DNA from 2 places in the Rhodococcus sp. 320_ES genome. Region 1 is predicted to be linked to the other one. Evidence: riboswitches for the same ligand, from Rfam matches in the RefSeq annotation. Region 1 holds a riboswitch; the other holds the start of a gene.

Region 1 (4,412 bases):
CTCCGCGTCCTGTGGGCCGTCTCCCGCCGCGGCGCACCCTCCCACCGATTCCACCGCACACCCGTGCTGCCTGGAAGCCGGGATGCGACGCGTGCAGGTTCGGATGCGGCAGGTTTCGGCCACGAGCGCAGCCACCTCGACCGCCGCCGTACGGCCGGAGAACGGTCCGAGGCACTGTGCGGTCGGCGTGCGCACCACCGACAACCGCGGGAAGGCCTCGGCGGTGAGCGCGATCCACCACCCGCGCTTGGGAAATTTGGACCGACGGTTGTACGGCGGGGCGTGCGCGACGAGGAGTCGCAGTTCTCGAACGCCTGCCTCGATGGCGTGCGCGCACTCCACGTGGTCGACGCGGGTGGCGAGGGCAACCATCTCCTTCATGCGTCCACGCGTCTCGGACCCGGTGAAGTAGTTGCGTACCCGCCGGTGCAGGTTGGACGAGGTGCCGACGTAGAGAACCTCGTCGGAGGGCCCGCGGAACAGGTACACCCCGGGCGCGTGCGGCAGTCCGTGCGCGAGGTGCCGTTTCGCTCGGTGGGCGGCGGGTACGGCGGGGAGGTAGTCCACCAGCTCCGGATAGCTGTGCACCCCTTGGTTTCCCACCCGTTCGATCAGGTTGTGCAGCACCTCGACGGTGGCCCGTGCGTCGTCGAGGGCGCGGTGAATGGGACGGGTCTGCACGCCGAAGAGCAGCGCGAGCGAGGAGAGCTTGACCGACGGTGCCTCGTCTCGGGTCAGCACGCGTCTGGCGAGCTTGACCGTGCACAGCACCTGGAACGGCGGCCACGCCACGTCCATTCTGGCGGCAGCCGTCTTGAGAAAGCCGACGTCGAACCGCGCGTTGTGCGCGACGAGGATCGATCCGCGCGCGAACTCGATGAAGCTCGGCAGAACCCGTTCGATACGCGGCGCACCCACCAGCATGGCCGTGGAGATTCCGGTGAGTTCGACGATGTACGGAGGAACGCTGCGGCCGGGGTCGACGAGGGTGGCCATCTCGCCGATGACCTCACCGCCGCGGATCTTCACTGCGCCGATCTCGGTGATCGCGTCCTCGTCCGGGCGACCTCCGGTGGTCTCGAGGTCGACCACCACGAACGTGGTGTCGCGCAACGACTGATCGAGCTCGTCGAACGCGAGCTGTTGTCCGGAGGACGCGGGTCGAGCGATCACGAGACGTGACGGTAGGTGGGGGCACCGACAACGTGTCCGCTCGACCGAACGTGTCGGAGGTGCCCGTTACGTTGCGGTCGTTCGGGTACGGATCCGGACGAATTCCCGAGTGAGACGAGGATCACATGATCGTGGATTGTGGCGAATGTCTGGTGCGCGGTGACGCGTGCCGGGACTGCGTTGTGACGGTGCTTCTGGGGGAGCCCGGCATGCCCGAGCGAGGGCTGGATTCGGTCGGTCACGACGACCTCCGAATCAACCTCGAGCAGGAGGAACGAGACGCCATGGCCGTGCTTGCGGACAGTGGTCTGGTACCCCGTCTCAGGTTGGTCACGTCGGCGCTTCCGACGCCTCCGGCTCAGCCCGGCCAACCACGTTCGGACGGGGGTGCGCACGCCGCGGGGTGACCGAATCGTGACCGTTCCGCGACACGTTGTCAGACAGGACTCGACAGGAGGGATGCCATTTCGTAATCTTTCCGAGACATTGCGAAGTCATGCTGCTCCATCCGGGATCGCATCGCAGCGTCACCGCCTAATCGGCCACCACCATTCGGGTGGTCGTACCGGGAACCCACCGTTCTACTTGGGGTGAATCCCGCCGAGCCGCAACCCGGCATCGGTGGGTAGGGCTGATCTTCCCAGCCCGAACCCGTCAGCTAACTCGGTCGGCGGACGAATGGAAGAAATGGAGTACTTCTCTCTCGTGGCGAAACACCGCAAACCGTCGAGCATGTCGCGGCCGGTCCGCAGCGTCCTCGTAGCCGGAGCCCTCACCACCGGCGCAATCGCGATCCCCGCGGCCCCCGCGTTCGCAGCCCCGGTCACCATCCCCGGTGTCGGCACCTTCGACGTTCCCGACCAGATCCTGCAGGCACTCCCGCCGCTGCCGCAGATTCCGGCCGCACCTCAGCTTCCCGCCGTTCCCGCTCCGGCCACGTCGGCCGCGCAGCAGGCGGTCGACGCAGCCGAGAGCAAGATCGGCGCACCCTACGTCTACGGCGCAGCCGGCCCCAACGCGTTCGACTGCTCGGGCCTCGTCCAGTGGGCGTACAAGCAGGCCGGACTGCAGATCCCCCGTACCAGCTACGAGCAGGCGTCGGCCGGTGTTCCCGTCTCCACGGCGAACCTGCAGCCGGGCGACGTGGTGTCGTTCTACGGCGGCTCGCACTCCGGTATCTACATCGGCAACGGCAACGTCGTGCACGCGTCCACGTCCGGTGTTCCGGTCAAGATCGCTCCGCTCGCTTCGATGCCGGTCGACGGGGCAACTCGTTTCGCCTGATCGCTCGACCGACCCAGAGTTCGATGGATGGAGTCAAACCAATCTTTTGGTTTGGCTCCATTCCTCGTAACGGGGAACTACTCGGTAGTACTCTGATGAACCACCAGCCACGCTCGTCCGAACAGGAGTTCCATCCACCGTGTCGTTCTCGGATCGCCAGCGCTCAGTGCGCCGTCTGATGGTGACGGCCGTGGTCGCCGTCGGACTCCTCGTGGGTCCTGCCACCGTCGCCGGCGCGGATCCGGCGCCCGGAGACCCCTCGACTCGGCTGTCGGAGCTCTCTCGGCAGTCCGAAGAGACCACCGAGGCAATGCACAACGCGCAGATCGACCTCGACGCCAAGACGGCCGACCGAGATCGCGCGAATGCGGTGCTCGCGGAGAACCAAGCCGCCCTCGACGCCGCACAGGTGCAGATCGCTGCCGTCCAGCCCACGATCGACAAGATCGCGCAGGCCAACTACCAGGGCGCCCGCACCAATCGCCTGTTCGCATTGATGGTCAGCGACTCACCTCAGCAGATGCTCGATCAGATGTCGGCGCTGGACGTCATCTCCGCCGAAACGCGGGACAAGGTCGACACGTTCATGTCGGCGACCGCGGCGGCGCAGACCGCGAAGGACGCGTCGCAGCAGTCGGCAGACGCGGCGCGTGTGGCCGCCGAGCAGGCGCGAGCGGTCAGCGACGACCTGCAGAACAAGCAGAGTCAACTACAGACCCAGATCGCCGATGTCATGGCTGCGTTCGGTGCACTCAGCGGTGAGGACAAGGCGGCGCTCGCCGGAACCCCGTACCCGCCGGGGTTCGACCCCGCGACGATTCTGGCCACACTCACTCCGGGGTCGCGAATGGGGGCGCTGCAGGCCGCGTTCACCCAGATCGGCAAGCCGTACGTGTGGGGCGCAACGGGGCCCGACGGGTACGACTGCTCCGGGCTCATGGTGTGGTCGTACAAGCAGGTCGGCGTCACCTTGCCCCGATCGAGTCAGGCCCAGGCCGCGGGCGGAACGCCGGTGGACCGGCAGGATCTTCAGCCGGGTGACCTGGTGATCTTCTATCCCGGCGCAACACACGTGGGCATGTACGTCGGTAACGGAAACGTCATTCACGCGTCCACCTTCGGCGTTCCGGTGAAGGTCGAATCAATGGCACGCTGGCCGTTCTACGGAGCGCGACGCTACTGAGCCGGTGGCGTTCGGTCCTGCTGGTCGTCGTCGGAGCGACACTTCTGGCTGCGTGCGGATCCGGGCCTGCCACCACTGCTTCGTCAGACACTGCTTCGTCCGACACTGCGCCTTCTGCTTCGTCCGCGCCGTCGTACGACCAGCAGCGCACCGACGGCCTGAACCGGTTGCTCGCAGCATGGGGGACGGCCGTCCGGTCCGATGACGTCGACACGCTGCGTTCCCTCTTCGATCCGTCTGCCGACCCGGCGTTCGTCGACGCCGAAATTCGGCGGGCACAGAACCTGACCGGGGTTCCGCTCGCCGATTTCGGCTACGAAGTCGATCCGAACACGCCCGAAACACCTGTGCCTCCGGCGACGGCCGACGCCATCACGGGGGCCGTCGACGTGTGGGCGCCCCCGGTTGTGCTGCGGTACGAATACGCGGGCGCCGACATCGGCCCGACCCGCCAGCCTGTCTCGCTTCTCGTCGCTCGTCGCGGCGACGACTGGAAACTGGTGTCCGATTCGACCCTCGGCGACAGCACGCGCAGTACGTGGCGCGGACCGTGGGACTTCGGACCCGTCGTCGTTCGCTCGGTCGACACGGGCGGCACCACCTCCGTGGTGTTGGGTCACGAGGACCGCCGCGCCACGATCGACGCTCTGGCCGACGACACCGCAGCCGCCGTGTCGGCCGTGACCGATTTCTGGGGGGTGGGGTGGTCGCGCCGGGCGGTCGTCGTGGTCACCAGCTCGGACGCGGAGTTCGCGGCGACGACGGGCACCGC
Region 2 (4,412 bases), on a different contig from region 1:
CAGGGAGGTCGGCCAGCACGCCCAGCACCACGCGGCGATCGCGCGGTGCCGCCGTCGACCGGGCCTCGTCGGACAGCGCCGCCACGGGCTTGTCGTTCGCGTCGCGCATGCCGATGAGCCACGGTAGTCGTGCGGTGTCGAGCCACCCGGTGGCCAGCGCGTTCCATCGTTTCGCGGGCGAGGCGGCGGTCCAGGCCTCGACGGCGGGGGTGGGTGCCCACATGTCGTCGCCGCTGTCGCCGGGCGGGGGCGGATCGGGTATGCCCGACGCGATGAGGCCGGCTGCGGCAAGGAGTTCGACCACGAGCGCCGCTCGACTCTCGTCGATCTCGGCGGACTTCGCGATGCGCCGCAGTTCACGTACGCCGAGACCGCCCGCTTTGAGTGTAGGTGCCGGCGCGGAGCTCAGAGCGTCGATGACGCCGGCGCACTGACGGAGTAGGTCCAGAGCTTCACCCGCTGCGGCCGCGTCGATGTCGGCCATCGGATGCGATACCGCGGTGACGGTCGGCGGCACCAGCGACGACGGATCCGAGACCGGCTCGCCGCGCAGTGCCTGGGAGACCTGCGGGGGGAGCTCGACCGTGTTCTCGTCGAGCCAGGTGAGCAGGCCCGCCGCCAGCAGACGCTGCACGGGACGGTCGGGGGGCGTTCCCGGCGCCGCGTCCTTCGTACGCCCGATGGACGACGATTTCGCCAACGTGGTCAGCAGTTCGCGCTCGCGCGGTTCGACCGACGCCAGCGCCGCGTCGACGGCCTCCGCGGTCAGATCGGGTTTCGCATCGAGGATTCGCCCCACTCGCCACGGCACGGCGTCGCGCGCCGACGGGACCATGGTCAGGTCCGTGGTGCCGCGTACGAGAGCCCGGCTTCGCAACACGTCGAGCGCAGCCGTGACGGATTTCTTGGTGGCGCGTTTGCCGACGAGGGTGTCGAGCCTGCTGCGCGGCACGGGGTTGTCGTCGGCGCGTTCGAGGGCGAGGAATTCGAGAACCGTGAGCGCGAGGGTGTCCAGGTCCTCCGCGGCGCGCAGTACCGACGCGCGCTGCGAAGAGCGGCCGGCAAGCACGTCGAGTGTCGCGGGGGGCGGGACGGTGAGGTCGGGTCGCAGACGAAGCATCTCGGTGAGCTGCTCGTCGGTGCGGGAGGACATCCAGTCGGTGAGCGTTCCCACGCTGCCGGGTGGTGTCGAACCCGCTTTCGGGCTCTCGGTGTCGGTCATCGATCATCAGAGTAGATACCTGGGGTGGCAGATGCCCCGGCGCGGATGTCAAAATGAGCTGTGGCTAACAAACCGAAACAGCGATATGTCGATCCGGGCTGGCCGAAGGGCACCGACGACGAGGACCATCCGGTGACAGAACTGGCGTCGTCACGCGCGGGTGGGCTCTCTCCGTTCGGCGAGGACACGGAGTTTCCGTTGCCCGTGGATTCTCTTCCGTACGCGCACCCCGAGACGGTCATCAACCGCTGACCGCCGTGTAGCGAGCAGAAAAAGCCCCCACCCGGTCGACGGGTGGGGGCTTTTCTCGATGCCCGGATCTAGCGGGGGAGCAGGTTCTTGTTGGCTTCGTAGAAGCTGACGACCTGCGGGTCGAGCTGAAGGTTCTGCGTCACGGACTGGACGAAGTTCACGACGTTGGGATCGCTGGTCACGGCCTTGACCGCGTCGGTGATTCCCTGGATGGCCGCCTGGTTGGAGTCCTGCGCGTTCTGACCCAGCGAGGTCAGGTCGGGCAGTGCCGGTGCGGCGGGGACGGACGGTGTCGCCGGGGTGTCGCGCTCGGTCGGCGCGCTGCTCAGTCCGAGCTTGGCGGAGCAGGAGGGCCATGCGCCCCATCCCTGGCTGCCGAGCACGCGCTCGGCAACGGTGATCTGCTCTTCGCGCGAGGCCTGGTTGGCGGTCGCGGCGTATTCGCCACCGCCGTGCGAGGTCCACGTGCTCGGGGAGAACTGCAGTCCGCCCTGGAATCCGTTGCCGGTGTTGATGCCCCAGTTGCCGCCGGCTTCGCACTGCGCCAGCTTGTCCCAGTCGGAGTCGGGTGCGGCGTTGGCGGTTCCGGAGAAGGCGAGACCCGCGGTGGTCATGATGGCGCCGGTGACGGCGACCTTCGCGACGGTCTTGCCCGTGGTGCTGGGTTTGCGATGACGTCCGCTCATAAGGGTAGAAATCCTCTCCACACGCGCCTGCGAGGTCAGCTGTCGGGTTCGGGCTGAGAGGTAGCCCGGCGTTCGCGCCCCTGGCTGGGACGGTTCGGCTTCACCCCGAGGACTGCAGACGAATCTGCTGCCCGGTTGCACTAGGGAGACGTGGTGGGTCCCCCGCCCTCGTCCCTGATTCTGCTTAGTCGGAAGCCCTTGGCCCGCGGGACGAGGTTTGGCGCGGCGGGTAAGGACGGCGGCCGAACTTTCCGGCCGAGGGAGAATCTACGTGTGTTCCGGGGAGGATGTCACTATTCGATAACTATGGGTGTCGTGGTGGGAGTTTCGTCGCTCGACATCGCGCCGAGACTTCTCCCTGCTAGACGGTTCGGCGGGTGCTGTGACCGGGTCGGGGGTCGTTCCGTTACCTACCCGTGATGTGACGGAAGTCACATCACGAAATGGTGTCGATGTCGAGGGCCCGACGGCTCCGGTCGAGCGCAACGCGATGGCGGCACCGATCAGCACCGCGAGATAGGTCAGCGGGTAGGCGCTCTGAATCACGACTCCGACGACGAACGACGGCGGCGGGAGCATGAACGTCCCGATCGCGCGGACTCCGTCGGGATAGGTGTGGTACCAGCACGCGAGCGGGGCGCTCAGTGCGACGGGAAGAACCCAGAACGCCGGCAACCGACGGATCGCGAGATCCATGGTCATCACGATCAGGGGCACGAACCACACCCAGTGATGACCCCACGAGAACGGCGACACCATCGGCGCTGTCAGCCCGGTGATCGTGAGTCCGAGAAGTACGTGACCGCGACGATGAGCCACGACCGCCACGGCGATGCCGGTCGCGCCGACCACGAGGACGCACGCCGCCCACAGCAGGACGGGCGGGTCGACGGTTTCCATCCATCTCGGCAGCGCCCCGCGGATGGATTGATTCGCCCCGCTCGACGGTGCGCCGATCCGGGTCGATTCCGACACGGCCGTGAACCAGTACCGCGCCGCGTCGCCGGGGATGACGACGAAACCGGCCACGACGGTCATGAGGGACGCCAGTGCCGCCGTGACCGCCGCACGCCATTGCCGGGTCGCGGCGAGGTAGACGACGAACAGACCGGGAGTCAGCTTCGTGCCGGCGGCCAGACCGGTGGCGACACCGCGTAGCCGGCTGCCTTCGGGGCGGGTCAGATCCCACAGCACCGCCACCATGAGCAGCAGGTTGATCTGACCGAACCAGATGGTCATCCGCACGGGCTCGAGCCAGGTGAACACCACCGCGAGCGACGCGCTGACGACCGTGAGCCACGCGTCGTTCGCGTATCCGAGATGTCGCCAGCACAGGCGGACCGCGATGTACACGAGCACCAGGTTGCCGACCCAGAACAGCAGTTTCGTGGTGACCATCGACATCAACCCGAGCGGAGCGAAGATCAGCGCCGCAAAGGGTGGATAGGTGAAGGGGAGGTCGTCGATCAGGTTGCCGTCGTAGAGCGGGGTGCCGTGCAGCACGGTCGTGCCCCCGGCTCGATAGACCCCGGCGTCGACCGCGTTCTGGAACAGGCCGAACAGGGGAGTGTCGAGCGGAATGAGGCGGTCGTGCGCGATCAGAGCGACGACGGCGGCGACAACCGAGAGGGCGACGACGACGCGATGCGCGCGGAACGAGCGGTCCGGCGCACCCGCAGTCATGAGCACGAGTCCTTCGCCACGCTCGAGACTTTAGAGCACGATTGGTACGTTTACCATCGACGCACCGGCGAAAGCCGCTTTCGGTTGTGACACGCCATCAATCGGCTAATGCCGAGCGCGTCGACCGGACCGAAGAGCGAACGCGAGCATCAAGACGAAACCGAGCGGCAGAAAGACCATGGCCGTCAGGTAGAGCCACAAACCCGGGGCCCCGCCGGTCAGCAGAACGGCGAACATGGCGACGATGGCCACCACGCCGATCGCGAAGCACACCGACGCGAGGGCCAGCAGCACGGGTGTCTTCTTCCGAGTCTCGCTCACAGCTACCCACCGTAAACCCCGCCGCGGAAAACCCCGGTGCCGAGCCGGGCCGTGCGCGAGTAGGATGAAACGAACTTCGCGCCCCGCTCGGCAGTGCACCGTCGCATTCGGTGACCGACCAGCAGGCGGCGCGAATTTCTTTTGGACCAAGTGCGTTTCGAGCAGAGTGAACGGGTGATCTACGGTGCCGACCGGCAAGGTGAAGTGGTACGACGTCGACAAGGGCTTCGGCTTCCTGTCGCAGGACG

What was found. Region 1 has a riboswitch for cyclic di-AMP ahead of AC59JP_RS02860 (C40 family peptidase). Riboswitches for the same ligand answer to the same signal wherever they lie in the genome.
Region 2: linked by a shared signal. The riboswitch ahead of AC59JP_RS07815 (transglycosylase family protein) and the one ahead of AC59JP_RS02860 (C40 family peptidase) in region 1 are both predicted to bind cyclic di-AMP.

Annotation. Positions count from the first base shown of each region.
Region 1 is NZ_JCAWAG010000001.1:549,554-553,965, forward strand. Features, by position in the region: gene AC59JP_RS02850 (DEDD exonuclease domain-containing protein) at 1-1,173, opposite strand, end outside; gene AC59JP_RS02855 (hypothetical protein) at 1,299-1,580, shown strand; cyclic di-AMP (ydaO/yuaA leader) riboswitch at 1,695-1,862, shown strand; gene AC59JP_RS02860 (C40 family peptidase) at 1,906-2,457, shown strand; gene AC59JP_RS02865 (C40 family peptidase) at 2,597-3,640, shown strand; gene AC59JP_RS02870 (hypothetical protein) at 3,808-4,412, shown strand, end outside.
Region 2 is NZ_JCAWAG010000002.1:232,486-236,897, reverse strand. Features, by position in the region: gene AC59JP_RS07825 (helicase-associated domain-containing protein) at 1-1,222, opposite strand, end outside; gene AC59JP_RS07820 (hypothetical protein) at 1,283-1,474, shown strand; gene AC59JP_RS07815 (transglycosylase family protein) at 1,543-2,160, opposite strand; cyclic di-AMP (ydaO/yuaA leader) riboswitch at 2,169-2,355, opposite strand; gene AC59JP_RS07810 (glycosyltransferase 87 family protein) at 2,428-3,843, opposite strand; gene AC59JP_RS07805 (hypothetical protein) at 3,949-4,164, opposite strand; gene AC59JP_RS07800 (cold-shock protein) at 4,349-4,412, shown strand, end outside.